Regions from separate parts of the Shewanella sp. SW24 genome, predicted to be linked through region 1. Evidence: predicted binding sites of a transcription regulator. Region 1 holds the regulator's gene; each other region holds the start of a gene.

Region 1 (10,221 bases):
ATCGCCGTCACCTTGCCCCTTGGAATGGACAGGCTAATATCTTCATATATCACACGCTGACCGCGGCTAAACCCCAAATTACGGATCTCAACCAACGGCGTTTGTTCTTGAGTCATGCTTGATTCCGACATTTGCAAATGAGGTGATCCTAGTCTTCCTAGACTGACCAATCGAAGAGCCGCAAATTGTACGTAATTGCGCTTTAACCTACAACCGAATCGACACTATCGCCCTGCGATACTTTCAATTTGCCTCATTTACAGCGAAAATGCGCCCTAAGTTTTCACTCTGCACAGGTAAAATGTTACTTAATGTTTTCAACCTAGTTGCAGAATTGGCAGTATTGGCTAATTCGTTCGCACTTAGCTCACTCTTCGCCCACTTTTATCGGGGAGAGTCGATACGCAATTGCGCAATAGAGGCATCCCATAGGGTAATACCCGCTGCGATATGGGATAAATCCATTGAAATAAACGACAAAGACGATGATATTGCTCAAGACCTTCTGCCGCTAAACACGTTATTGTGCATGAATAGCTAACGCAGCTGAACTTGACGAGTCGGATCAATCGCTCTAGCCTGCCGCAATTGTTTTGCTGTTTTCGGTAATTAACCACAGCAATACATAAGCTAAATTGTCTGAAAACAAACTAATACTTGGCAGAAAGCCTATTACATATCATCTTTATCGCGTACCAAATTGTGCTATTCCAATCCCATCAATGGGGCGACAAAGACAATGCAAAAAGAGAGATAGACATGGTAGACAAATCACAACTGCGCCAATGGGGTTGTAAAGTTATCGACATTGAAAAGTCAGCCCTAGACAATCTTTATCAATATGTTGATTCGGCTGAATTTGCAGAAGCTTGCGAGTTGATCCTCAACTGCACAGGCAAAGTGATTGTCATGGGAATGGGCAAATCGGGCCATATCGGCAATAAGATTTCTGCCACCCTCGCCAGCACAGGAACGCCCGCATTTTTTGTGCATCCGGGTGAAGCCAGCCACGGCGATCTGGGTGTATTGGCCGATAACGATGTGATTTTAGCGATTTCAAATTCTGGTGAGTCGAGTGAAATCCTCACCTTAATGCCGGTCATCCAACGTATGGGCGTGCCTGTTATTGCGGTAACGGGTAAACCCGAATCGAATATGGCGCGATTATCTAAAGTGCATTTATGTATCGAAGTCCCAGAAGAGGCTTGCCCACTTGGACTTGCCCCAACGTCGAGCACTACCGCGACCTTAGTGATGGGCGATGCCATCGCCATTGCGCTACTACAAGCGAAAGGCTTTACCCGTGATGATTTTGCAATGTCCCATCCTGGCGGTGCTTTAGGACGCAAGTTATTGTTAAAAGTCTGCGATGTCATGCACAGCGGTGATGACTTACCGCTCGTTAACCACGATATTTGCATCACAGAAGCTCTGTACGAAATCTCCAAGAAAGGCTTAGGCATGACGGCGATTATCGATGATCAGCGCAAGCTGGTTGGTATCTTCACCGACGGTGATTTACGCCGCGTTATTGATGCCGAAGTGAATTTACGCACGACGCCCATTGCCGATGTGATGACCCGTAACTGCGTCACGATCACGGATAATGTATTGGCCGCCCAAGCACTGCAAGTGATGGACTCAAAAAATATCAACGGATTAATTGTTATCGATAAAGATCGCCATCCTATCGGCGCTCTTAACATGCTCGATATGGTAAAAGCAGGAGTCATTTAATGCCACAGCAAGGATTTTACGGCCCAATCAGTGATGATGTGTGGCAACGCGCGCAAAAGATTAAACTGTTAATCTGTGACGTCGATGGGGTGTTTTCCGACGGCCGTATTTACTTGAGTAATAGCGGCGAAGAGCTCAAAGCTTTCCATACCCGCGACGGCTATGGCGTGCGATCACTACTCACCAGCGGTTTCAACCTCGCCGTGATCACAGGACGTCAATCCAAAATCGTTGAAAACCGTATGACAGCCCTTGGTGTTACCCATATTTACCAAGGCGTAGACAATAAGTTCGAGCCCTATGAAGCATTGCTCGCACTTTATGGTGTCACCCCAGAAGAAGTGGCTTATATCGGTGATGATATTGTCGATCTCCCCGTGATGAATGTCGTCGGTTTAGCGGTCAGTGTTGCTGACGGCCACCCCTATGTACGCCAACACGCCCATTTTGTGACTATGCTCAATGGTGGCCACGGTGCACTGCGTGAACTCACAGATCTGTTACTCCTAAGTCAAAATAAATTCACTTCGGCCCATGGAATGAGTATATGAGTCGTGTGACACTCGCGATTATCGCTTTTTTTGGAACCGCACTAGCGCTTTACTGGCAGGTCCAGAACAAACACAGCGGTGATTCCGATAACAGAGTAAAAGATCAAAATACCCCAGATTTCATCGTTGAAGATCTGCGCAGTGTTGAGTTCAATGAGCAAGGACTAGTGAATAGCCGTGTGACGGCGAAACACATGGAACATTATGATTCAACGAATCAAACTTTCTTTACTCAACCTGTTTATCTTGTTTATCCAGACCAAGGTAAAGCACAATGGCAGCTCAGGGCTGATCAGGGCAAGCTAAACAAGGAAACTGGCAAGGTTGTATTAGAAAATAATGTTATTATCGATGCCATTAGCCCAGAAGAACCGATTCAGACCTTGTCCACCAGTTATCTGGAACTCGATCTCAACACTATGATAATGACCTCTGACCGTACCATTTACGTCACAGGGAAAGATTTTAATATTCAAGGCCAAGGCCTTTATGCCGACCTCAACGCGCAAGAAGTGCAATTGACCAGTCAGGTAGTAGGAACATATGAAGCAAAATAACGTATTACTTGCCAGCCTAATGCTAATTATGAGCATGAGTGCTTTCGCGAAAGTGGGCGACTTAAAGCAAGAAGTCAAAATTAAAGCTGTGAGCCAAACTGCGGATATCAAAAACAACCAGATCATCTTCTTTGGTCCAGTTGAAGTTACCCAAGGCTCAATAAAAATCCAAGCAAATGAACTGCGTGCATTTTCCGCTGAAGGTGAAAATAGCAAAACTTTGGTCGCCACAGGCAACCCTGCTACGTATAGCCAAATATTAGACGATGGTCGCCCAGCATCGGCAAGCGCGAAAGAAATTCGTTACGATATGGCAAGCCGCACCTTAACACTGAAAGGTATGGCGTCATTAGATCAAGCAGGTAGCCAAGTTACAGGCAATTTAATCCGCTATAACATGATTCAACAGAAATTGATGGCCGAGAGTACTGGCAGTGGTGACGATCGCGTGATCACTATTATTCAGCCTGAAAACTATCAAGATGATGCTAAATCAGACGCTCCGGCGGATAAACCTGTAAAAAAGCAGGACTCTAAATGACCCAAATCACCTTAAGAGCACAAAATCTGGCAAAAAGTTACAAGAGTCGCCAAGTGGTTAAAGACGTCAGTCTGACGGTAAAAACCGGTCAAGTCGTTGGCCTACTCGGTCCAAACGGTGCCGGTAAAACCACGACCTTTTACATGGTTGTCGGGCTAGTGAAGAGCGATAAGGGGCATATCTTTATCGACGATGATGATTTAACCGCAGATCCTATGCATCTGCGTGCCCGCAAAGGCATAGGTTACTTACCGCAGGAAGCCAGTATCTTTCGTAAGCTAACTGTTCATGACAACATCATGGCCGTACTGCAAACTCGTAAAGAACTTAAAAACGAAGAACGAGAAGAAGAACTAGAACATCTGCTCGAAGAGTTTCATATCACCCACATCCGTGACAGCCAAGGCATGTCATTGTCGGGTGGCGAACGTCGTCGCGTCGAAATTGCGCGGGCTTTAGCCGCTAATCCTAAGTTCATTTTGCTCGATGAACCGTTTGCCGGCGTCGATCCTATTTCGGTTATCGACATCAAGAAGATTATCGAACAACTCAAAAGTCGCGGCCTTGGCGTACTGATCACAGACCATAATGTCCGCGAGACATTAGATGTATGTGAACATGCTTATATTGTGAGTCACGGAAACCTGATTGCCGAAGGAACTCCAGCAGAGATCTTAGACAATCAGCAAGTTAGGGCTGTGTACTTAGGTGAACAATTCAGGCTATAGTTAATCGAGCGAAGCCAATGGAGGCAATTTATACCGCCATTGGGCTTCACTCAAGATAATAATAAGCGACCTCATCTAACAATAATAACGTAGGGATCAGCGGTAACATGAAAGCGTCACTCCAGCTCAAACTGGGTCAACAGTTAACCATGACGCCACAACTACAACAGGCTATACGTCTGTTGCAACTGTCGTCACTGGAACTGCAGCAAGAGATCCAGCAAGCATTAGATTCTAATCCCCTTCTCGAGCTGGAAGAGGATCAATTCGACGCCACTAAAAACCCTGTAAACCAAACGCTATCCGATACGGATTTCAGTGAATCTAGCACTCTGCCACCAGAAAAAGACAGCTCCACCATAGACACGGCAGAGTCGCTAACCAAAGAATCCATGCCCGATGAGCTCCCCATGGACACCACATGGGATGAAGTGTTTACCGCCTCCCCAAACTCAGGCCCCGGCGGCAGTCGTGAAGACGATATGCCCTTCCAAGGCGAGACCAGTGAAGGTTTGTACGAACACTTAGAATGGCAAAAAAACCTCACGCCGTTTTCTGAAACCGATTTAGCCATTGCCACCGCCATTATTGATGCCATCGACGATCAGGGCTATCTCACCCAAAGCACTGAAGAAATTCTCGAAGCCATGGGCAATCCTGAAGTTGAGCTTGACGAAGTCGAAGCCGTACTCAAGCGTATTCAGCATTTTGATCCCATAGGCGTTGCCGCCCGCGATTTAAGTGAATGCCTGTTGATCCAACTGTCGCATTTCGCCGCTGATACTCCCAACCTAGAAAACGCCCGTATGCTGATCAAAGATCATTTAGATCTGATCGCCGCCCGAGACTTTAGGTTATTGATGCGTAAGACTAAATTAAAAGAGGATGAATTAAGGGATGGTATAGCACTTATCCAAACTCTCAATCCTCGCCCAGGTTTGTTGATCACACCCAATAATGACGAATACGTTATCCCAGATGTGTCTGTGTCGAAGAAAAATGGCCGCTGGGTCGTTGAGCTTAATCCTGACTGCATGCCCAAAATCAATGTAAATCAACATTATGCTTCTATGGCACGCAGCACAAAAAACCAAGCCGATAGCCAATTTATTCGCGGCCATCTGCAAGAGGCTAAATGGTTTATTAAGAGTCTAGAAAGCCGTAACGACACTTTGCTTAAAGTTGCTAATTGCATAGTGCAATATCAGCAAGGTTTCTTTGAGTATGGTGAAGAAGCCATGAAGCCTATGGTGCTTAACGATATTGCTGAAGCGGTAGAAATGCATGAGTCCACCATCTCACGGGTCACAACTCAAAAATACATGCATACCCCTAAGGGACTTTTTGAACTAAAATACTTCTTCTCTAGCCACGTCGGTACTGACGATGGTGGTGAGTGCTCATCCACAGCAATCAGAGCCTTTATAAAGAAACTGGTGGCAGCGGAAAACCAGAAAAAACCATTAAGCGATAGTAAGATGGCACAACTTCTGGCAGAACAAGGGATCAACGTAGCCCGCAGAACCATTGCGAAGTACCGAGAGGCTATGCTTATTCCACCTTCTAATCAGCGTAAAAGTTTATAACCTACAGTGGATATCGGAGGACGTTTCTATGCAAATAAACCTAAGTGGGCACCATATCGAAATTACCGAATCGTTACGTGCATATGTAGAAGAAAAGTTTTCAAAACTTGAACGCCATTTCGAACAGATCAATAATGTGCACGTTGTGCTCAATGTTGAGAAAATGCAACAGATTGCTGAAGCGAGAATAAACCTCATAGGTGGTGAAGTTTTTGCTACTTCAGAGCATGCTGACATGTATGCCGCTATAGACGCCCTGATTGACAAGCTTGACCGTCAGGTTATTAAACACAAAGAGAAGTTAACAAAACACTAATAATGGAACTTTGTACCATACTGCGGCCGGAGTGCACTACCTGCGCCACTCCGGGCAGCAAGAAAAAGGTACTGGAACTCATCAGCGACTTAGTCGCTGCCCAGTACCCGACCCTCTCATCTCAAGAGATATTCGAAAGCCTAGTGGCGCGCGAAAAGATGGGGAGCACAGGTATAGGTAACGGCATCGCCATTCCACATGGTCGACTAGCCGATATAGATCAGCCCATTGCCATACTAATTAAGTGTGAAGAGCCGATAGCATTTGATGCTATCGATAAGCAACCTGTTGATATTTTATTTGCACTACTGGTGCCTGCAGACCAATGTCAGCAGCACTTAAGTACCTTGTCTTGCATGGCCGAAAAGCTGAGCGACAAGCAAATATTAAAGCAATTACGCAAGACGCATGATGAAACGGAACTCTATCAGGTAATCACTGGATGAAACTGGTCATAGTGTCGGGCCGCTCAGGCTCAGGCAAATCTGTCGCCCTTAGGGTACTCGAAGATCTCGGCTATTATTGTGTCGATAACCTTCCCTTGCCATTGATTGGCAGTTTGCTTGAGCAACTCAAAGGCAGTAACGATCTCGTCGCCATCAGTGTCGACGTGCGTAACATGCCTGAGCAGGATAAGGTCTTAGTAAAACAACTCGCTAGCCTACCTCCAGATACTGAGTTAACGAGCTTCTTCCTTAACTCCAGCGATAAAATTCTGCTCAAGCGTTACAGCGAAACCCGCCGTTTGCATCCTTTGTCGAAGAGCCGAGTGTCTTTGCAAGAAGCGATAAAGCTGGAGGGGAAACTGCTCGAGCCTATGTCAAAACTGGTCGATCACTACATAGATACGTCGAATCTGAATATCTATGATTTAAGCGACCAAGTCAGACAAATTCTCCTTGGTAGTGTCGATAAAGAACTCGTGATCAACTTCGAGTCCTTTGGCTTTAAGCACGGAATGCCCACCGAAGCAGACTTTATGTTCGATGTACGCTTTCTGCCCAATCCCCACTGGGAGTTGGCGCTGCGGCCATTGACTGGCTTAGATGAACCCGTGGCTGAATTCTTAAATCGCCAACCACTGGTCAATAAGTTCATCTGGCAAATCGAAAATTTACTGGAGACTTGGCTGCCGCACCTCGAGCGTAACAATCGCAGTTATTTAACTGTGGCCATTGGCTGCACAGGTGGACAGCACAGATCGGTTTACGTCGCAGAGCAATTGGCCAAACGCTTTAGTAACGGTAAACATAAAGTGTATGCCCGTCATCGAGAGCTCAACAATGCCAAAGCTTGAACGTCAGATAACCATCTGTAATAAGCTCGGTTTACATGCCCGTGCCGCCACTAAGTTGGTGGTACTGGCTTCCGAGTTTGATGCGACCATCACCTTAATCCAAGGCGATAAACAAGCATCGGCCGCCAGTGTGCTTGGCTTACTGATGCTTGAAACTGGCATGGGTAAGACCATCAAGCTTATCGCCGAAGGCCCAGATGCAGAGCCGGCTCTCGATGCCATTTGTGCCTTAATCGACGCTAAGTTTGACGAAGCCTGTTAGTTTCACTTCACACTAAGCACTTCATCGTTAGTTTCACTTCATGTCTAGTTTAAAAAACTTGCCATTCACACATGGCAAAACATTTGTCGCTCGACGATACAAGCCACAGGCGATTACACTAGCGGTCATTGCGCTGGCGCTGGCCTTACCTTAGCCGTCTTAATCTGTGTCATCGACTGACGCTTAGTCACCGTAAAATCCTAGCCCAACACTAAGATCTCAAACCAATTTGCCGCACAATGGAGGACAAATGCCCGTAGATAATGCAGAAAACGATCACACCGGACATAGTCTTGACCAGTTAAACCAAGCGCTTAGCAGCGGCATGTTCGTACACGTGCGCAATATGCTGCAAAAAATGGCCGCCTCAGATATCGCGCTGATCTTAGAATCATCACCGCCAAGTGCCAGACAAGTACTGTGGCAGCTCATCGATCAGGAACAAATAGGCGACATACTCGATGAGTTGAGTGAAGAACTCAAAGACCCACTGATCCGTAGCATGAGCCCTGAGCGAGTCGCGAAAGCGACAGCAAGCATGGACACCGACGATCTCGCCTATATTCTGCGAAGTCTTCCCGACGCCGTTTACAAACAAGTGTTGCAGTCGATGACGGAGCAAAATCGCCTGAGGGTAGAACAAGCCCTATCTTATCCAGATGAGACCGCCGGCAGCTTGATGAATACAGATACAGTCACCTTAAGACCCGATGTGAATATCGATGTGGTGCTGCGCTATCTTCGGCAAAGGGGCAACCTACCCGACACCACAGATACCTTATATGTGGTCGACAAACAGGACAAAGTCCTTGGCGGTGTTAGGCTGGCAGATCTGCTGACTTGCGCGCCAAGCACCACAATTCGCAATATCATGGATCCCAATATTCAAAGTATTCCTGTGAGCATGTCCGACAGCGAAGTCGCGCAGAAATTCGAACGCAATGACTGGGTATCGGCACCTGTCGTCGACAGTGATGGTAAGCTGCTCGGGCGTATCACAATCGATGACGTAGTCGATGTTATCCGCGAAGATGCTGAACATTCCATGATGGGTATGGCGGGGATGGACGGAGATGAAGATACCTTTGGTCCTGTGCTAAAAAGTACCCTACGTCGCTCACTCTGGCTCACGATTAACTTATTCGCCGCCCTGCTCGCATCGTCGGTCAGCAATATGTTTGAAGGCACTATTGAGCAATTTGCCACTATCGCCATCCTAATGACGATTGTCCCTAGCATGGGCGGTGTTGCCGGTAATCAGACCTTAGCGCTCGTGATCCGTGGTATTGCTTTAGGCCATATAGGCCAAAGCAACGCTCGCTGGCTTATCGGTAAAGAGCTATCGATTGGTTTTCTCAATGGTTTGATGTGGTCGATTTTAGTCTTTGTCGCCGTGTGGCTATGGAAGGATGATATGGCACTGGCGGGATTAATTGGTAGCGCCATGCTGATCAACATGACAGTAGCTGGGCTTGCAGGTGCGAGTATTCCATTGATTTTAAAAAGACTTAAAATCGATCCTGCCCTCGCTGGCGGTATGGTGCTCACCACAGTCACTGACGTGGTTGGCCTGTTCGCCTTCCTCGGGTTAGCGACGCTCTACCTGATGAACTAACGCTTTAACAGTTTGAGCTAATAACAAAAACGGCACCTCAAAGGTGCCGTTTTTTATCCCGCTGGAAAACTAAAGAAGGCTATTTTGCCGGAGGTTGAAAACCATAACTGCTCAGAATCGCTTGGCCTTTTGTCGATAGAATAAACTCAGCTAACGGCGTAGCGGCAGTATTAGCGCCTTGTAAAACCAGTAAACCATAGTCGGCACCCACGGCGAGTTCCTGCGGTAAATCGATGATTTGTAAACTCGGCACTTCTTTTTTAGCCAGCACAGCATTAGTGCAATAGGTTAAAAAGATATCCGCTTGCTTGTTTTCCATCACCCAGCCATAGGGGTTGCGATCTTTAGGCGGTTTAACGCTCTCAGGGCCGCCCGTCAGTTGTAATGCCTTGGTCTCTAACGCGGCTTTCGCATTGGGTTTTACCGCTTCGGCCTTAGCAAAAACGGCCCAGGCATAATCACCCGCGGGGTCGGCTTTCGGGGTTGAGGTGCCGACTTTAATCTTAGGATCTAACAAGGTATCGAGTAACGTCGAACTCGTCACCTGAACTGTGTCTTGAGCAACAGCGCAGAGTTGATTACGGGCAAACATTTGCACCGCTTCGCCCTGACCCGAATCCACTAATGCCTGTGGATGTTTCATATTCGCCGAGGCAAAGATATCGACTTTCTCGCCCTCTTGAATACGTTTTAACAATAAACCTGAGGGCGCATATTGCGCTACAACACTCATTTGCGACTGTGCTTGATAAGCAGCAATAATATCACTCATCGCAGCCTTTAAACTGCCTGCGGCGCGCAGTTCTATCGGCGCGGCTCCTGTGGTCACTTCGGCTTTCATCGGCACTCCTTGTACAGCAGTCACCATGATGACAGGACTTAAACTCAAGGCTATTAACACATTTTTACTTATCATAGTCATATTCTCCTTTAGGCACTAAAAGTCATTCTTGTGACTTATCCCCATACAGAACGTGAAATCGATAAAGGGATCAAGCTGAAGTCATCCCAAGGTAATTAGCAGTGATATG
Region 2 (10,221 bases), on a different contig from region 1:
AATTCATTTAATAGGCTAATTAAAGTTTGGCGCGGGGGCATATCCAGCCAAACATGTTCAGCCATAGGGGCAATCGCAATTTGAGTCGGCAATGGCGCCCCCGTTTCGATTAAAGTCTGCATTCTAGGCAGCAAAATAAACTGCAGCCACTGCTCAAGGGGCATAAGATCACAGGCAAAAGGTGCTGTGCTTGCCATTGCAGCGGCAGAAGGCGCTTGCTCAGACCACAACTCGGCCGCTTGCAGCGCGTGGGTAATCTGAGCCAATTTAGCTTGGGTTTGACTGTATAACATAGCTTTCAGATCCATTCTCATATTAGCCATTGTGATTGAGGAACTTGCCACAATCCACAAGCTGAATAGGTCGATTAAAGTGCCGCAATCATACCATCCAGACGCACTTCCCCCTATAATGGCGCCAATTTATTGAGCCTCTTTGATTGATATGGCAGCCAAATGACTGAAATTACTACTTTAAGCCAGTTTTTAACCACAGCCAAAACCCAGTTCCAAGTGTATGATCTTGGCCGTAGGGTGCAACATATTGATATGCTCGCATTTCACCAAATCGAATCTCTGTCAGCCCCTTATCCTTATCCCATTCAAGGGCATGCACAATTTGCTATTGTCTTTTGGGATGCGAGCCAGCAACACTTTATTTGGTTTCTAAAACTGGCGTTAGATGAGCAAGGATTACTGTCGCCTGCACCGCGCTCACAATTTATCGAAATGATATTAGCGGCATTAGGGCAAGATCCCACTCAGTCACTCAGTGATGAGCTGCAAGAACGACTCGCGAATAATCCGTTTAATTTCAAGCCAAGCCAGGAAAAACTTGCCGTATTTAACGCACTCGTTCGTAAACAACTTGGCCAGCGCGCTTCATCACAATACGAGTTTGCCGTGCAATATCTGTCAGGCCAAATTGCCCCATCACAATGGCAACATATTGGAATGCAAGGCATAGCCGATGTGTGTGTACGCACAAAAGAATTTGATCATGAGCAGCACTTGGTATTGAGTTTTGATACAGCCGCCATCGAAGTGCAAATCGCCCTATGCCAATGCCTTGAACACTTGCTGATTAGCGACACACTCGCCGATAAGATTCTCGCGAAACTTCAAGATGCAGCCCCAGAGCACCAAGCCTATTTCCTACGAGCTTTGGCTTCTAGCGCCAAACACAGCCAACAAGCGTTTGAGCATCTACACGGCCAAGCCTCTTTAGATACCAATGCCCTAATCAGTATTGCCGGACGTAACTGGTCGGTATTAAAACAAGATTCAAGTCGCAGTCTTTACTTAGAAGCCCTAGCACTGCAGCCCCAAGCCTTTTTTAATCAGGTCTTTGCTGATATTGTGGCTATTCCTAGTTTGCGCAATCAACTACTAGGCGAATTAAGAAATCCCAATCGAAGTGTTCAACTATCACAAGCCATAGGTGGTTTGTTTAAGGCAGCTAGCAAATGATGTCAGATTTACTGTTAATTATTGGCCTCGTCGTGATTGCCGCATTTTTTTGGCAGTTACGCCAAATGGCAGAGTTGAGCCGTATTTTTGCCGAAAAAGAATGTTGGCGACAAAAAGTGCAACTATTAGCCATAGCAATGGAAACCGCCCGCCCTAGCATTGGCGGCACCACGGGGATTTGTTGGAAAGCGAAATATTTATTTGAATTCAGCACCGACGGCATTAACCAGTACAGTGGCCATATTTGGATGCAAGGCAAGAAAATTCAAAAAATCGAATGGCCTATCTTCCCGGAGCCCGAATGGCAAGAGGCGCCGACAGCGCAGGGGAAATTTGGCGGTTGTGGTACGCAAAGCGGCTGTAGCTCAGGCAAGTGTCATTAAGTATTATCGACTATGATGCCCAAATAAGCTGTTCGCCAGAATTGAGAATAATCAGTTATTCTCTGGTGCTGCAAAATAACTCACTGTAAAAGTTATAAAAGAAAGGGCGCGGCCCTAAAGCCACGCCCTCCTATTCTCTGTTAAGCTATCCCGCTATTTTTGTGCTCCCTGCACCATCCATGCGTCAATCTGCGTCCTGCTTCATCCCTGCTCAATCCTTGAGGTCCTTGTACTCATGTACTTCCCTATCTCTTGGTCATCCAGTCCCAAGCTTGCTCTTTCCTGAGCGGTTCCATCATCATCCATGAAACGGGTATTGCATCCATTCAATTGCACTCCCTGTGCCATTGCCATCCTATGCAATGAGTCTATCAATCCTTGATAGTCTCCCTTCCTTGGTATTGGCTCTCTTTCATCCTGAAAGGCCTATATCCCTATCTTTCCTTAAGTCACATTCCTTAGTCACTGTTCGATCATCCTGATCGCCAACATCCTGTTGCCCGCAATTCCTTCTACAAGATGAATTCTACGCCAACCAACGAAAGTACTCATTGTGGATTATTTAAAATGTTAACAAAAATGGTGAGCCCAATTGATAACAAACAGGTTAACCTACTGATATAAATTAAAATAATAACTAACCCAGAGACATAACCACCCTTTGGACTTACAAATTACTTACATACTTGTGAGAGATCTCTTACACGGAGGATGGCAATTCGAATCAAAAGCAAGCAAAGCGCTAGATGTTCTCCCCTGAAGGACTTATGCATAAACCGCTATCGCTCAAAATTCGACAAGCATTCGGCGCATGACCAAAACACAGTCAACACAGAGTAAATCATTGGGCAATAAGAGAAGTAAGACTGGTAAACATGTTTTACGGCAAGATGTCTTTAAGCAGCGTGAAGATAAAGTCTGTGTGAATAGCGTTATAGCGTGAATAGCGTTATAGCTTGGCAAAGCCAGATTAATGCGGAAAATGAACCAAAGAAAAGGGCGCAACTAAAGTGCGCCCCATTTATCCTTTGTAAGCCGTCCTGCTCGATTTGTGCTCCCTGCACCATCCATGCGTCTACTTGCGTCCTGCGTCGTCCCTGTAATTCCTTTTCGTCCCTGTGTATCAAACTTACGTGAGATAACACTCAGTCCCTTGACCTGTAAATCCTTTTTACAGAGCCTGTCACTTCCTATGACGTATTCCTATTGCATCCTGCAAAATTTATTTTCCATAGATTAGTACAAGCTGTTCACCCTTATACTTTATCCTTATCTCGACACATCCTGTTTCGAGTTCATGCTTAATCCTTAAGCGTGTCCTGTATTCTTCCTGAAATTCATCATCCTGACGATACAACTCACTGTCCCTAATCATCCTTGAAAAGCAATCCTGCTTTTCCTTAGCCTATCCTAGGCGAATGACAGTTTTCCTACCGTCAGCGATTTCAACCTTGAAATCTTAATTCGTTGCTTCTTGCGTCCCTTAGGCCTGTTTCGCTTTCCTTGCTATCCATTTACTTTGGCCATGAGTGAATTCTACGTTAACCCTAACGTTTTTGTTCGGCTCAAAGAACGGACTACAAAATTAATTACGGACCAACCAAAGAAAAATAAATACAACCCAATGATTCTATTTGAAATTAAATATTGTAGGACAAAAAACAATCAAAAAGAAAACATTATGTCCTACAACGTTTGTAAGCGATCTCTCACACGGGCATGGGCATCTCACTCGAGCAGTTTTTTTAACGTTTAAAAAAGCGGCGAATCATCTGAGCAAACATCACCCAATCTGCCATCAAACTGTAAAAAGGATACTGAAATGTCGCGGGTCGATTCTTCTCAAATACGAAGTGTCCCACCCATGCAAAACCATAACCAACAATAGGAATAAACCAACATAGCCACCAGGCTTGTGAAACCAAGGCAATGCCAATCAGCAGCAGAACTAAACAACTGCCAACAAAGTGTAATTTCCGACAAGTCGGGTGCTGGTGTTGGGATAAATAGAAAGGATAAAAATTGGCGAAACGTTTATAAGAGTTAGTCATCTTGTTGAACCGAATAGAATAAAAGCTGGCCATGGACACTGCCAATACTCAGCTCGCCTATGGATACAAAGTCATGCTGAGTAAACAGTTGCAAGTGGTTTTCCTGAGCGATAAACACACCAATGCCATCCAAATCAGGCTGCTCATCACACCAACTCACCACAGCTTGCACTAACTTATGTCCAAGTCTTTTATGCTGTTCATTTGGTGCAAGAGCAATAAACTGCAAAATACCGCAGTGCTTACTGGGTAAAAGTTCAATAATACTGGACTCTTTGTTCATTAGCGCTTGAGTCGATTGCCAACCTGTACCTAACAACATCTTTAAGCGCCAGTGCCAATAACGTCCTTCACCTAAAGGCACTTCTTGAGTAACTACACAGGCTAACCCAAAGAGTCTTTCATGGTCGAATAAACCAATGAGGGCTTGTTTTTGTTGCCATAACGTATTGAGTTCTTCCCTGATTGCGGCGCGCAATTTTTGCTCATAAGCGGCTTTGTCTGAGGTAAAGAGTGAATCGACAAAAAAAGGATCATCATGGTAAGCGTTATAGAGAATAGAAGCGGCAATGCGTAAGTCTTCCGCGGTCAAATAGACTGCGCGGCAGTCCTCCAGAATTTCATTGTCCATCGTTAGCATTCCTTGACTTAGCTCACACTTTTTATGCGTAACTGTTAATCTACCAAGGAAACTAAAAAGTGCAAATTTTAATCATAGATTGCATTTTTCAATCAGGCGCTTACTCTAAACGAAGGCACTATACTGAAAAGGAAATAATGATGGATACAACTCCAGTAGACTTAAGCCACTTGTTTGAGCAACTCGGTTTAGACAGTAGCGACGAGGCCATAGCGCAGTTTATTGCAACCCATGATATCGACCATCACATCCATTTAAGCCAAGCGCCCTTTTGGACCCCTGCCCAAAAGAGCTTTATCATTGAAGGTTTAGAAGCCGATGCCCTCTGGACTGAGCCCATTGAGCAATTAGACACTCAGCTACGTAAACGATAAGACTCGTTGGTTCAGATTTTACCGTAAGCCGTTTCACCCCAACCCACTAAGGCATTGTTGCTCAGCACGATAGGCGTGCATTCATCCTTAGTGGTTTTTCCATCGCCATTATTACGCTGGGTACGATAAAACAACACTAAGACTTCTTTATTGGCTTCACCTTGTTGAGCACTTTGTTGAATATAGGCTTCACTAAAATCAGCGGTGCCCATTAAGATCATCACTTGGTCTTTAGGCATACCTAAACTCAGTTTGGTTAAGTTAGTGCGATTTTTATCCTGCACTTTCTCCCAAGATTCGCTGCTATCCCAACCCGATTCTCCATCACCGACATTGACCACGCAGCCGCTAAGACCTAAGCTTGCGAGCCCTAAAAAAGTGATGGCGATAAGTTTGTTATTCAATTTATGGTTCATCATGTGACATCCTGTGTAATTATTATTGAAGCTTAAAAAATGGTATTTCGGCTGGACAATAAGCAAAATAAATGCCACAAGACAACACACTGTTTTTAAATGAAAAAATTAATTATTATTTTAAAATTGGTTTAAACAATTCAACAAATTAAGGAATTTTGCTAATTATGAGTCCCCTTGACCAAGTATTAGCGGCCGCACGTTCGCTCGAAGCCTGCGGTAAAGTACCGAGCCTTGCCTTAATTAAAACCCGTTTAGGTAGTAGCCTACCTTTACCTATATTGATCCAAGGCTTACAGCAATTTAAATCTATGCCTAAGGCGGATCGCGAGCGTTTAGCTGAGTTGCAAACTATCAGCCCTACAACTGACACTCCCGCAACTAACGATACCTTAACCCTTGCAGTGCTCGCCGAGCGCCTGCAGATGCAACAGGCGTATTTTGAACGTCATGCTGAGCAGCAAAAAACAGAAATAATGCAATTAAAAAACGAACTGCTTGAACTTAAACAACGCATCAACTTATTAGAAATCCAAGGAAAAACAGCTTAATGTTTGTCACTGAACTGCGCTTCGAATGCTTCGCCGACACCACGATATCTGCCGCCGAGAAGGCAATTAATCAGCTCCTTGAAGCCTATCGAGCTAATGGTCAAATCTTAGGACGAGAATTTGCGGTCGCCTTTAATGACGGTGAGTTTAGAGTGCGTTTATTGATGCCAGAGAAAAGCAGTTTAGCGCACAAATATTACAGCCCTTGGGTCAAAAAAGCCTTAGTAGAATTAACCGACGCTAAACTACTCGCGCCGCGGGAAAAGTTTATTGGTCAGGATATCAATTCTGAAGTAAGTAATACCGAAACACCCAGCTGGCAACTGCTATACACCAGTTTTGTGCATATGTGCTCGCCCCTACGCAGCGGCGACAATTTATTGCCCATTCCACTGTACCGTATACCCGCAACCTTTAATGGCGATCATAAACGTATTATCCGTTGGCAGAGCGAATGGCAAGCCTGTGATGAGTTACAAATGGCGGCGGCCACCAAAGCAGAATTTGCCGCACTTGAGGAATTATCGAGTCCGGACAGTGATTTATTTCGTAGAGGTTGGGATTTGCGCGGTCGTATCGAATATCTCACTCAGATCCCGACCTATTACTACTTATATCGCGTTGGCGGCCAAGATTTGGCTTCAGAAAAAACGCGACCTTGCCCACGTTGTGGCAGTCATGATTGGAAACTCGATGAACCTTTATTGGATATGTTTCATTTTCGCTGCGAGCCTTGCCGCATAGTGTCGAATCTGTCTTGGGATCATCAATAACATCTGTTTATCCCCTTGCAAAACTCAACCTAAAATAAGCCACGCTTAGGTTGAGTTAATACTTAGGTTGATAATAAAAATGTCGCTCACAGAAGTTAACGTTTACCGAAAAGGTTTTGCCACATACGTTTAAAACTGGCGAAAATACCAGGATGTTCTAATGCGGGCATAGGTAATTCTTCATGTTTAACGGGTGGTGCTATCCGTGGCGATAATGCTTCAATAAACGCAGTCAAACTCGAGGACAATTGCTCAGATTGCACTTCACCAGGGATTTCAATCCATACGCTACCATCACTGTTATTGATGGTGAGCATTTTATCTCCCTCATCTAACAGACCGATAAACCAAGTCGGTGACTGCTTCAGTTTTTTCTTCATCATCAGATGACCAATCAAGTTTTGTTGCAGGCAGTTAAAATCGTCATCATTCCAGACTTGCAGTAACTCCCCCGTGCCCCACTTAGAGTCAAATAATACTGGGGCGGAGAAATAATGACCGTAAAAATCATTGATCTCTGGCCATAAAGTTAACTCCAGTGCATGCTCTACATTGGCGAAACTGCCTTCAACTTTGCGTTTCACTGGCTGCCAAGAAACAGCCTGTTCAAGATCGGGTTGAAATTCGCCTTGAATACACACAGAAGGCTCACCCTGTGGGTAATAACGCGGTAGTTCACCTAAACTCGTTAAGTAAGCTTGATGATAGTTTTGCAAAAATTTATCGAGTGCGGGCAGACAAGACACTTAAGCACAATCCAATTTCAGGTATAATGTGCGCCTATTTTGACATGGAAACAGTATTGATGACACAGAATCACGATCCCTATAGTGATGCGCAAGCGCTTGTTGGCCTGACTTTAGGTAAAGCCACAGACTACCAAGCCGAGTATGATGCGTCGCTGCTGCAAGGGGTTCCACGCTCACTAAACCGTAATGCTATTGCACTCACTGGGACGTTACCGTTTCATGGTGCCGATATCTGGACGGGTTATGAGCTGTCTTGGTTAAATGCCAAAGGTAAGCCTATGGTGGCCATAGCTGAATTTCATTTAAGCTATGAAAGCCTGAATCTGATTGAGTCGAAATCGTTCAAACTGTATCTCAATAGCTTTAATCAAACCAAGTTCGATAGCATAGATTCACTGCAAAAGACCTTAGTCGCAGACTTAAGCCAATGTGCTCAAGGTGATATTAGCGTTAAAATCATCGAACCAAAAAGCTTTGGTATTCAGCGTATTATTGAGTTACCAGGCACTTGTATTGACGATCTCGATATTGAAGTCAGCGATTATAGTTTTAATCCTGATTACTTAGTTAACAGTACAGACGATAAGCAAACGGTCGCGGAAACACTTAATTCAAACCTGCTGAAATCCAACTGTTTGATCACTTCGCAACCCGATTGGGGCAGCGTGATGATCCGTTATCAAGGCCCTAAAATCGATCGCGAGAAACTGCTGCGCTATTTGATTTCTTTCCGCCAACATAACGAATTCCACGAGCAATGTGTCGAGCGAATTTTCGTCGATTTAAAACGTTTCTGTCATTGCACTAAATTGACAGTTTACGCCCGCTACACGCGTCGCGGTGGTTTAGATATCAACCCTTATCGCAGTGACTTCGAGCAACCTGGTGAAAGCCACAGACTCGCAAGACAGTAATGACCTTCTTAGGCGATTAGATTAACAATCTGAGATAGAAAATAAAATTTAAAAACTGCAACAAAGCTCTGAATCGCTAGCCCTAGCTGCTCGCTAGATTCAGAGCTTTTTTATTCACAGTGTTTGCACTCGCATTAAGCAATAAACGCCGTAGCCATTGGTGGCTCAGGTTTTGGGTATATTTACTGCTCCACACCATATACAAATCAATTGGCCTTGTTTTCAGGGGCATAGGTAAAATCTGTAAACCGAACATCTCAGCGTACTGACTGGCGTACCGCAAAGGCGCTATGCCTATCGCCTCACTTTTGCCGACAGTTGCAAACATACTCAATAAAGATGATTGCTCACTGTACATTTTGCGCCTTGGTAACACACCTTCGGTAAACAAATCCCCTGCAGTAAGATTAAAGCGCCGCATATTTAAAAAGACGTGTTTCTCCTCAAAATACTGCCCATGGGTGATAGCACCTTGAATACGAGGATGCTGCAAACTGACGATACAAACGAGGGTTTCGGTGAAGAGTAATTTGCTCGAGAGCAAACTTTGCTGCGCGGGCTTAATGTCTATCGCAACGGCGACCCGCTCAAGCAAAATATCGCGATATAGCTCATCCTCCTGCGGCGGCGACTCGCGGAAAATGACTTCAATATCCGCATTCTGTAACAAAGCCTGCACGCCTGATTGCAGCGCTTCGATAACCGACTCATTAGCATATACATAAAAGCGCCGCTGGCTCGAGTTGGGATCAAAATGCTCAAACCCCAGTAATACGGTTTCAATATCCGCCATGGGCTGCTCAAATTTACGGTACATCTCCCGTGCCACCGATGTAGGCTCAATTCCCCGTCCAACTCGATTAAACAGCGACTCCCCGACCCAAGCCCTGAACCGGCTTATCGCATTGCTCACGGAAGACTGAGTTAAATCTAACTCCTGTGCCGCTTGAGTGAATGAACGAGTACGGTAAACCACCATAAACACGCGTAATAAATTTAAATCTAATGGCTTTCGTGTCGGCATAAAAGAGTGCACTCATTCACTATATGAATATTACAACCCAAGCTAACTCGAGTTATCTAAATACACAAGCTGGCTATACTCAAACCATCAACGACACTATCCCACTTTTTGGTAGGTAAAATAATGCAAAAATCTTTGATGACAATGAGTATTATCGCCAGCTTCTCTTTAAGCGCCGTGGCTGCTGAACACGAGCATGAACATATCAGCCTGCACTATCAGGGAAAGCCTGCCACCGAGCAAACCATTGCGGTAAACAAAGCCTCAGCAGCAAGCCTTAATTTTGCCGATAAAAAAGCCTTTGAAGAGTTTTCTAAAAATCTTATTGCTGAACTAGATGAGCCAACAGCAGCCATTTTACGTGCCGATTTCAGCTTTATTGGCGACAAAACCCCAGACACAGTAAACCCTTCACTTTATCGCCAAGCCCAGTTGAATATGGTGTCTAACGGCTTATACAAGGTCACAGATGGCATTTATCAAGTGCGTGGCACAGACTTATCGAACTTAACCCTTATCCGCGGTAAAACGGGCTGGATCCTTTATGACGTACTGCTGACCAAAGAGTCTGCAAAGCAATCCCTTGAGTTTGCGCTTAAACACTTGCCCGAGGGCAATGACTTACCCGTAGTCGCAATGATTTATTCCCACAGTCATGGAGATCATTTTGGCGGTTCCCGCGCCATCAAAGACATGTTCCCAAACGTCAAAGTCTATGGTTCCAATAACATCACCAAAGAAATTGTCGACGAAAACGTCCTCGCTGGTAATGCCATGAGCCGCCGCGCCGCCTATCAATACGGCGCCACATTAGAGCGAAACGATCAAGGCATTGTCGATGCCGCACTTGCTAAGGGATTATCCAAAGGCGAAGTGA
Region 3 (10,221 bases), on a different contig from region 1:
CGCCATAATTTGGCATAGAGACCATTTGCCAACAGCAAAGTCTGATGATTACCTTGCTCAACTATTTCTCCTTGGCTTAATACCACAATTTGATCGGCATCGACTATGGTCGATAGCCTATGAGCTACCACTAGGCTAGTGTGCCCCTTAGCGACTTCCCGCAGTGCCGACAAAATAGCTTGCTCGGAGCGACTATCGAGTGAAGATGTCGCCTCATCAAACACCAGCACGGGCGAGCCCTTCAAAATGGCCCTTGCTATCGCGACCCGCTGTTTTTCTCCGCCAGAGAGTTTTAAGCCGCGCTCACCCACCTTTGTGTCCCAACCAAGGGCAAGTGATGCAATAAATTGCTCTAAGTGCGCTAATTTAATAGCATTACGCACCTCTTCATCAGTCGCGTCTGGGCGACCATAACGTATGTTTTCGACTAATGAATCGTTAAACAGCACAGTATCCTGCGGCACTATGGCAATGGCACGCCGCAGCGCATCTTGGGTGAGATGGCGGATATCTTGTCCATCGATTTTAATTGCACCTTGGTCCACATCGTAAAATCGAAATAGCAGTTTAATCAGGGTCGATTTACCTGCACCACTATCACCTACAACAGCCACCTTTTTACCGGCTTCAACCTTAAAGCTCACGTCCCGCAGAATTTGCCGCTCATCGTAGCTAAAATTAACATTTTCAAATATCAACTCACCCTTAGTGGGTTGAAAATCGAGTGCTTGGGGTAAGTCGACTATCATAGGATGTTTATCGAGCAGGCTAAACATGCGCTCAATATTGGCTAACGCGCCGCGAATTTCGCGATACACAAAACCTAAGAAGTTAAGGGGTAAAAAGAGCTGCATCATAAACGCATTAATCAACACAAAATCACCTAAGGTCATATCGCCATAGGTAACTCTGTATGCCGCCAGCGCCATCATAGCCGTCATCGCCAAAGCGATAATCACAGCTTGTCCACCATTGAGCGCAAACAAAGATAAACGATTCTTACGCTTAGCGACTTCCCACTGTTCAAGCGCTTGGTCATAGCGCTGCGACTCATACTTTTCATTATTAAAATACTTCACCGTTTCATAGTTCAGCAAGCTGTCGATGGCGCGGGTATTCGATAACGAGTCAGCCTTGGCCGCATCACGTACATACTCAGTACGCCATTCGGTCGCGACCACAGAAAAAATAATATAAGCCAGCACAGCAACAAAAGTGATTGCCGCAAACGCAATGCCATAGTTATAGAAGAAAATGCCGATCACCATGACAATTTCGAGCAAGGTTGGCACTATGTTGAACACCATAAAACGCATGAGGAAACTCACGCCGCTGGTGCCGCGTTCAATATCGCGGGATAGGCCGCCGGTTTTGCGCTCTAGATGAAAGTCGAGGTCCAGTCGGTGTAAATGGTCGAATACTGCTAAGCCTAAACGGCGGATCGCCCGCTCGGTTACGCGGCCAAACAAGGTATCGCGGATCTCCCCCGTAATCGCCGTTAGTAAACGTACCGCACCATAGGCCAACACTAATCCTACGGGCACACTGAGGGCTTGCGCGGTTTTATCGGCATCTAAGGTGTCGACCAAATGCTTCAGAATAAAAGGTAGAGCCACGCTGGTCAGCTTAGCGATGATGAGGCATGACATCGCCAGCGCAATACGGCCTTTGTATTCCAATAAGTAAGGCCAAAGCAGTTTCATGACGTGCCAGTTTAATTTATCGACTGGACCTTCAAAATATAACGTTGGGCGCATAGGACATAACCTTGAATGAGTTATGCCAATTGTAACAGTTCACACCGAACATAAGCTAAGCGAAACTAGCAAAGTCTGAATAAAATCAATCAGATTTTCCTGACAGACAAATAGACTTATTCACGACATACTCAGCTGCTATTTTGATTGCATTTAAAGTCAAAACATCATACTTACGCATTACACTGGCGTATTCACAATAAATGAATTTATACTGATTTGTGTTCAGGCATGTACCGTTTTACTTAACCTCAGAGCCGTATGTAGGAGGATAAGAGTGCAATGGAAGAAGGCTTGGCACAGAGTTGCTGCTGTTGATTATTTTTGCAGTTTTGCCCAAAATGCCATGGAGGCGGTTATACAAATCAATAGAATTTGTTAACCTCTACGCGCTAGATTTTGCGATTCATACGCCCAAGTTCTAGCGAGAACATTAAGACAAACAAATTAAATTAAGATCAAAGGAAGCTTTATGTTGGATTCCGCTAAAGTTCAATACCCGCCATTACCACTGATCCAAACTTGGGTGTGGATGATGATCGAATCAGGCAATCCAGAGATACAAGATAAAGGTAGAAACAACCTTATTGCCGCCTTTGGTAGCTTAGCCAAAGCAAATGAATACATTGTTGAAATAAGCAATAAATAGATAAAACAAAGGCGCCGGGATAGCGCCTTTGTTTTTACTTAACCCGCAATCGTTAACGGCTAACTCAGGTATAGTTGCGGCTTATGTTCGCTCGAGCAGACAATTAAACCTGACGGCGTTCGATAATGCTTTGGTTCAAAATGGCTAACAGACGCTCGGTATCATCCCAACCAATACACGCATCGGTAATACTCTGCCCATAGCATAACTCTTGACCTTCAATAAGATCTTGACGACCTTCCACTAAATGGCTTTCTACCATAACACCAAAAATAGCAGTATTTCCCGCCGCCACTTGACCAGCGACATCTTCAGCAACCACTAACTGACGTTGATACTCTTTACTACTATTCGCATGGCTAAAGTCGATCATGATGTTGTCGGCAAGCTTGGCTTTTAACAATTGCTGGCTAATCTCAGTGACATGCGGCGCACTATAATTGGGCTCGCGGCCACCCCGTAAAATAATGTGGCAATCAGGATTGCCCTTAGTCGAAACGATCGCCGAATGGCCCAACTTAGTCACAGATAAAAAATGGTGTGGTGCATTGGCAGCACCTATCGCATCAATAGCAACTTTGATCGTGCCATCAGTACCATTTTTAAAGCCGACCGGACAAGAAAGACCCGAGGCTAACTCTCTGTGTACTTGAGATTCTGTCGTACGGGCGCCAATGGCTCCCCAGCACATTAAATCAGCCATATATTGTGGGGTGATCATGTCAAGAAACTCACCCGCGGTTGGCATACCGCTGTCGTTCAAATCCACTAATAATTTACGGGCGGTGCGTAAACCATCATTGAGTTTAAAGCTGTTATCCATGTAAGGATCGTTAATCAGCCCCTTCCAACCCACTGTGGTTCTTGGTTTTTCAAAATACACTCGCATCACAATTTCGAGTTGATCTTTATAACGTTCACGCAGTGAGACCAAACGCTGTCCATATTCCAACGCAGCTTTGGGATCGTGGATAGAACAAGGCCCAATCACCACTAATAGACGATCATCAGACTTAGCCAGAATATTATGGATACTATTACGCGCATTAAACACAGTCGCAGAGGCTTTTTCGGAAGCAGGAAATCGTTCAAGAATCGCGATAGGTGGAAGTAACTCTTTTACTTCTTTAATGCGAACGTCATCATTTTGGTAATACATAATTTTACTGCTCCAACGCTGGTGTTTAGGCTATTTCTATCGCTGCGATAAGGGATCTCAACTGCAATACTGAGTTCAATTTATCGAGTCTCAAGCGCCAATGCAACCAAGTTGTCTCCATTTCAAAAAATCAAATATAACTTATTGTTTTAATATATTTAAAAAAAATCAAAATTCAAATATGCCAGCTAACTCACGGCCTTGATGAACAAAATCGAATATGGCGGATAAAAAGGAATAAACATATTTACTGCAAGTGTATTTAGGTGCCCTATATTAGCAAGCAAAGATGTTTACCCGTAATAAGCTTAATTGATGGCCAGCGCTCTATAGAAAAGAGCGGGCAAATGCTAATGCTGTAACATGACTTGTAACTTGCTCTGATAGCGTTGACGCTCTGACTCATCTCGGCTCAAAGCCAAGGCTTTATCCATATTCAGTTTGGCACGCTTTTCGTCCCCCAGCGCCCAGTAGGTTTTAGATAAACCGAAGAAGAACTCATGACGATAATCCGCTTTTGCCAACGCCCTTTGATACCAAGCCAAGGCCTCGTCGTATTGATGCTCATCATAGGCTTGCTGCCCCATGTCATAGTAATAATAGGGATTACGTATTCGCGCTAATTCAAGCACTTTATTAATTTCGGCCCATTCATCAAGCCGCCCCTGCTCCCCTAAAATCAAGGCTAAGTTATAAAGCGTTGTCAGATTTTTCGCATCAAACTTGAGTGCATAGCGATAAACCTGTTCGGCCCGCTTTTCATCACCTTTATGCCGGTAAATAATGGCGAGCGTGTTGAGTGAAGGAACAAACTGGCCGACTTTTAAACCCACTTGAATCAAGGCATAGGCCCTGTCTAAATCACCGTTCACCAAAGACTCTGCCGCCATATTGTTGTAAAACATGCTGATTAAGGTCTGCCGATCCACTTGGGTTTTACCGTATCCCCGTAGAGCTCGCTCTGGCATAAAGTCCACTAAAACTGCGGTAGATGACACATAAACTGAATGTGCGTTTTCAGGTGGAAGTAAGCGTAAATTCACATGCCCATTGATTAAATAGAAATCACCTTGCTTATCCCATACGGGTTCTATCGCAATATCTTGATACTCAGCACTCACATTCAATATGTCCGCTAACGCAGAAGTCATGACCACTAAAGACATGCAATTACCCGCCTTTTGGGCGTAGGTTTCACGGGCAATTTGGGTCAGATTATCTTGATATCGAAAATCAATGTTAGCGCTATTGGTTTGACTCGCATTAATATAACTAGCTAACCATTCATTGGCTAACATGTTGTTATTGTGTGACAAAGTGTATATCCCATAGCGACGTTTTACGTCTGTTACGACCTCGGGTGGCAGATAAAAAATATCCGCAACAGAAGGAATATCGGCCACAGGGGTAAACAGTGAATCGGCAAGTAACGACTCAAGATCCGACGGATTAGGCTCAATGGTCGTCGAGCTACAAGCAAACAATTGACTGAATACAACGCTCAAGATCGTACTCAAGTATACGGCTCGGAATAGTTTCGACATACGTCCTCCCACACCATTAGCTCCTATTTGAGCTTATTACAAATGGCGAAAAAGACGACATAAAATGGTTACAAAAAATAATAATCGCGATCGATTGAAAATAATTGCAAATAATTTAACGAATTAACTATTGCGAAGGTCGGTCAACTTCTATGTATAACTCACGCTGCTGATAATCATACGGCCGATAGTTATGCTCTCCACAGGTAAAATGTCGATAGGGTTTCATGACCGTAACGCAACCTGAGGGTAAAGCCTGCAGAATTTGGATTTGCTGCTGGCGACGAAGTGACTCCTGCCATTCAAAATCCTTGAGCACTTGATCACGCACGGCAAAGGCATCGACAGGCTCACTTGAGCGATTAACGATCACTTCTCCTGCAAAGGCAGAAACCGATATCCAGCCAGAAATGACGATAAGACTTAGTCGCGAAAATTGACCTATTGTTTTTATATTCAAGCTCATAGAACACTCCTTAATTTATGCAAGAAAACAGAATTGCTCAGTAATTAAGCTTATGACCCTGTGCTAAAACTTCAATCACAGTGATTACCCATAAAAAAGCAGAGCCTAGGCTCTGCTTCACTATCCCTCGATCCAAGCTAAGCATCAAGGTGAATCACGCATTAATGTGCAAGTTTAATCAGCCCGCATTTTTGACCGTAACAAACTCAGGATAGGCATCAATACCGCAGTCAGAAGCATCCATACCGTTGTATTCTTCTTCCTCAGTAACACGGATCCCCATGGTTATCTTAATCACATACCAGACAGCAAATGATGAGCAGAATACCCAAGTGAAAATGATCGCTGCCCCCGTCAACTGTCCGGTAATAGTTGCATTGGCATTGGATAATGGCACACACATTAAGCCGAGGAAACCAGCCACACCGTGTACTGAAATCGCACCGACGGGATCGTCAATCTTAATGCGATCTAAGCCCACAATCGAGAACACCACCACACCGCCCGCCACTAAACCAATCACACCCGCCATTAACAATGAAGGCGAGAGAGGATCTGCCGTAATCGCCACTAATCCAGCCAAAATACCGTTAAGGATCATGGTCAAATCCGCTTTACCCCAAATCATCTTACACACGATAAGAGCTGAGATGGCACCAAAAGCCGCTGCGGTATTGGTATTCACAAACACTTTCGCCACTGAGCTTGCATTCGCCGCATCCGACACCATTAATTGCGATCCGCCGTTAAAGCCAAACCAGCCCATCCACAGAATAAACATACCTAAGGTTGCCATTGGCAAGTTAGAGCCTGGAATAGGATTCACTTGGCCATTAGGCCCGTATTTACCCTTACGCGCACCGAGCAATATCACGCCAGCAATCGCCGCGGTCGCCCCCGTCATATGCACAATACCGCTACCAGCAAAGTCTACAAAGCCCAGTTTAGCGATAAAACCTTGGCCCCAAGTCCAATAACCTTCTACTGGATAGATAACCGCTGTCATCACCACAGAAAAGAACAAGAAAGCCCACAACTTCATCCGTTCCGCCACAGCACCAGAGACAATTGACATCGCCGTTGCCACAAATACAACTTGGAAGAAGAAGTCAGATTCTAATGCATGGCTCGCATCTGCTGATTGCGAACCAATTAAGGTGCCAATTGACGGTAACCAGCCACCTTCAGTGTTATCCACATACATGATGTTATAGCCAACCAACAGATACATCACACAGGCAATCGCGTACAGCACAACGTTCTTAGTTAAAATTTCAGTGGTATTTTTAGAGCGAACTAAACCCGCTTCTAACATAGCGAATCCCGCCGCCATCCACATGACTAAAGCGCCAGAAATCAAAAAGTAAAAGGTATCGAGTGCAAAGCGTAGTTCAGTGACTGTGCCGCCTAATTTCGTTAATTCTTCCATTGTCAGCCCCTTATAGCGCTTCAGTATCAAGTTCACCCGTACGGATACGGATAGCATGTTCTAAATCAACGACGAAGATCTTACCGTCACCAATTTTCCCCGTATGAGCCGCAGTGGTAATGGCCTCAATCAACATGTCGAGATTTTCAGCCTTAGTGGCAATTTCTAGTTTTACTTTTGGCAAAAAATCCACCTGATACTCGGCGCCGCGATACAACTCTGTATGCCCTTTCTGACGGCCAAAACCTTTCACTTCGGTCACCGTCATGCCCTCAATACCAATTCCGGCGATAGCTTCACGGACATCATCCAACTTAAACGGCTTGATGATAGCGCTGACTAGTTTCATCCTGACCTCCAAAAAAACGCGATTGTTATTAACTTGTATCAAAGGTAATTCAATCATTAGGCCAACAATTTAATCTATTGATTATTATTGGTTTAAATTGTTTAACACTATTTTTTAAGGTTAAAAATGCACCATAATCGAGCACTAACTGGTGCGATGCACTCTTTTAGTGAGCAGTTTAAGTGCGACAGCTATTCGACCTTAGGCCTATTGGTAACAAGGTTAAATTAGGGTCTACTGGGGGAAGCGTAAATCGAGATGAAATCTGAGCATCACAACACAAGCTCTTAGACAAAAGCGAAGATCATCACTAAGACAATCATCAAGCGCAGAAGGAAGGCCCGATGTTAAAACCAGAAGAATGTGTTCTCGTTATCGTCGATGTGCAAGGAAAACTTGCACAAATCATGGATAACAGTGACAAGCTGCATCAACAACTACAGACCTTAATCCAAGGCGCACAATTATTTGAAATTCCAATACTGTGGTTAGAACAACTACCCGATAAACTCGGAGCAACTAGCACTGAGCTGCAAACCTTACTTGCGAAAACCAGCTCACCCATTGCTAAGCAGCATTTTAGCGGCTGGCACTGTGACGCGTTTGCAAAGGCATTAACTAAGACGAATCGCAAACACGTCATAGTCGCGGGTATTGAAACCCATGTGTGTGTTTACCAAACCTGTTGTGACCTTATCGAACAGCAATATTCGGTGCATTTAGTCGCCGATTGCGTATCGTCACGCAGTGCTGAGAATAAACAACTTGGGATCCAAATGATGACGGCCAGGGGCGCCCTATTAACTAACGTGGAATCGCTATTATTTGAATTACAACATCAAGCCCAAGGCGAGCGATTTAGGGCGTTATTAAAACTGATCAAATAGCGATTTAGCCCGTGGTATTCACTCGGCCAGCATGATCAACGCCTGACATTACTCGATATTTTTTCCATAAAAAAGCCCCCGCTGAGTCAGCGAGGGCTTTTGTTTGCATGAGGGGTTAGCTCATATCGAAAACTCAACCACGATTGATTAAAACCTACTTATAAGTGGCTTCGCGTTTTTTCGCTTCTTCATCCCACTTAGGTAACATGTCTTTCTTAAATGCTTCTTTCTCAGCATTCATCTTTTTCATGTCCATACCTAAGGCTGCTTGTGCTTTAGCTTTAGTAGAGATATCAGGAATCGCAACAGGATCTGTGATGCCTTTTTTACCGAGTAATTGCGCTAACTTCACACGAGCATCAGCAGCTTTATTCACTGAAGTACCTAAAACACGTAGGGCTTCTTCAGGAGCATGAGCAGCAACACCATGGGAAGCAATCGCTAAATCCCAGCGCCATTGAGCATGACGGATATCGGTCAAGATAGGCTTCATTTCAGCTTCAGTTGCACCCAATTCCCACGCTTTAGCAGCTTCGAAGTGCGCTTTCACTAATTGCTCTTCCGCTTTCAGTTTCATTTCTTTAACTTTAGCTTTACGTTCATTAGTGACGCCAACTAAGAATTCTTTCGTTTGGCTATGGCAAGTTGCACAGGTTTCTTCGAAACGGTCAAATGGATTACCCACTTTATGATCGGTAAATTTCTTACCTTCAGGGCTTGTCACTTTTGGCATATGGCAGTCAACACAACTGACATTATTTTTACCATGAATACCCAGTTTCCAAGTTTCATACTCTGGATGTTGCGCTTTTAACATAGGTGTTTTAGACAGCGCATGAGTCCAATCGGAGAACTCGATACCGTCGTAGTAAACTTCCATCTGGTCAACAGTTATGCCCATATCCCAAGGGAATTTGACGAAACCTTTTTTGTCTTCTTTTTTCTCAAAATAGTATTCAACGTGGCACTGACCGCACACCATAGATTGCTTGTCTTTCTTCGAAGCTTTATCAAATGGCGTACCGATAGCATCCATTGCACGGTCTACATAAGGACGAGAGATCCGCAGTTTTGGTGAGCCTTTTTCATGACAATCACCACAGCCAATGGTGTTAGTGACTTCAGGGCCACCCTTAGCCCATTTACCTTTGAAGTAGCCATCTTCACCTTGCTCTTCAATTAAGCGAGGTACATCAGGGCTCTTACAGCTCCAACATGCCATAGGCAATGGACCATCTTCCGCATTTTTCGGCGCACCAGTACGTAGGGTATTACGCACGTCGGTCACGGCATACATATGGCCGCGAGGAGCGTTGTAATCTTTTGCGAATGCATAGCCAGCCCACAAGATCACCATATTAGGATCCTGCCCAATCGCATCGACAAGTTCTTCACTCTTTGCGGTATCATGCCAGCTATTATATTGATTCTTAAATTTATCTTTATAAACTTCGTTGCGAGGCTCTGTTTTATCACTCGCCATTGCGCCCGCTGCCATGAAGCTGGCGGCAACCAGTGCACTCAGTGCAAAGGACTTACCTGTCATCTTCTTCATCATCTCATCTCCGTGTTGCATTATTGTTGTAAATCACGACATCTCCATGGTCAAACTTAGTGATTTAACCCTGCTAAAAATATACCTCTTAGGGGGTATCTAGGTTGAAGTTTGCGCTAGATCAAAATGTAAAGGTGTTGTTGTTCACATTTCTATACTTTTGTTAATGTATTACATTATTTTCTAATGTAAAAACCACTGCAAAGTGCCATAACAGCGGCCATCAAAATGAACAGCGGATTAATGAAACGAGGTAGTCTAACCTCAAAAATCTTAGGATTAATGTTAGTACTTATTCTGCTCTCTAGTAGTTTATCGACTTTTGCTATCATCAATTTGTCCTACAGCTTAGGCGACGCCAAGGCGATTAATGCCTCAGGGTCGCTGAGGATGCAAAGCTATCGGTTAATGTTTTACGCCAACTCA

Evidence for each region. The regulator sigma-54, encoded in region 1, starts transcription at its own class of promoters, with help from an activator protein. The targets are predictions, from matches to a motif close to GTTGGCACGNNNNTNGNNT.
Region 2: the regulator sigma-54 is predicted to act here: its motif matches at 5,394-5,412, upstream of L5M17_RS02435 (DUF3192 domain-containing protein).
Region 3: the regulator sigma-54 is predicted to act here: its motif matches at 7,401-7,419, upstream of L5M17_RS04800 (P-II family nitrogen regulator).

Annotation. Positions count from the first base shown of each region.
Region 1 covers NZ_JAKKSH010000008.1:55,766-65,986, reverse strand. Annotated here, with positions in the region: gene mlaF (phospholipid ABC transporter ATP-binding protein MlaF) at 1-116, opposite strand, end outside; gene L5M17_RS08590 (KpsF/GutQ family sugar-phosphate isomerase) at 760-1,737, shown strand; gene kdsC (3-deoxy-manno-octulosonate-8-phosphatase KdsC) at 1,737-2,288, shown strand; gene lptC (LPS export ABC transporter periplasmic protein LptC) at 2,285-2,845, shown strand; gene lptA (lipopolysaccharide transport periplasmic protein LptA) at 2,832-3,386, shown strand; gene lptB (LPS export ABC transporter ATP-binding protein) at 3,383-4,114, shown strand; gene L5M17_RS08565 (RNA polymerase factor sigma-54) at 4,222-5,700, shown strand; gene hpf (ribosome hibernation promoting factor) at 5,729-6,016, shown strand; gene ptsN (PTS IIA-like nitrogen regulatory protein PtsN) at 6,019-6,462, shown strand; gene rapZ (RNase adapter RapZ) at 6,459-7,313, shown strand; gene L5M17_RS08545 (HPr family phosphocarrier protein) at 7,300-7,575, shown strand; gene mgtE (magnesium transporter) at 7,826-9,190, shown strand; gene L5M17_RS08535 (molybdate ABC transporter substrate-binding protein) at 9,270-10,106, opposite strand.
Region 2 covers NZ_JAKKSH010000002.1:113,585-123,805, forward strand. Annotated here, with positions in the region: gene L5M17_RS02405 (YqcC family protein) at 1-293, opposite strand, end outside; gene L5M17_RS02410 (DUF3549 family protein) at 456-1,469, shown strand; gene L5M17_RS02415 (DUF3301 domain-containing protein) at 1,466-1,852, shown strand; gene L5M17_RS02420 (DUF962 domain-containing protein) at 3,598-3,903, opposite strand; gene L5M17_RS02425 (GNAT family N-acetyltransferase) at 3,896-4,534, opposite strand; gene L5M17_RS02430 (DUF2789 domain-containing protein) at 4,684-4,917, shown strand; gene L5M17_RS02435 (DUF3192 domain-containing protein) at 4,929-5,336, opposite strand; gene L5M17_RS02440 (hypothetical protein) at 5,501-5,884, shown strand; gene L5M17_RS02445 (Zn-ribbon-containing protein) at 5,884-6,657, shown strand; gene syd (SecY-interacting protein) at 6,753-7,403, opposite strand; gene queF (NADPH-dependent 7-cyano-7-deazaguanine reductase QueF) at 7,463-8,320, shown strand; gene L5M17_RS02460 (LysR family transcriptional regulator) at 8,403-9,344, opposite strand; gene L5M17_RS02465 (alkyl/aryl-sulfatase) at 9,468-10,221, shown strand, end outside.
Region 3 covers NZ_JAKKSH010000003.1:164,315-174,535, reverse strand. Annotated here, with positions in the region: gene L5M17_RS04830 (ABCB family ABC transporter ATP-binding protein/permease) at 1-1,757, opposite strand, end outside; gene L5M17_RS04825 (hypothetical protein) at 2,230-2,406, shown strand; gene aroG (3-deoxy-7-phosphoheptulonate synthase AroG) at 2,510-3,565, opposite strand; gene L5M17_RS04815 (tetratricopeptide repeat protein) at 3,916-5,109, opposite strand; gene L5M17_RS04810 (hypothetical protein) at 5,237-5,575, opposite strand; gene L5M17_RS04805 (ammonium transporter) at 5,754-7,004, opposite strand; gene L5M17_RS04800 (P-II family nitrogen regulator) at 7,015-7,353, opposite strand; gene L5M17_RS04795 (hydrolase) at 7,698-8,240, shown strand; gene nrfA (ammonia-forming nitrite reductase cytochrome c552 subunit) at 8,395-9,798, opposite strand; gene narQ (nitrate/nitrite two-component system sensor histidine kinase NarQ) at 10,024-10,221, shown strand, end outside.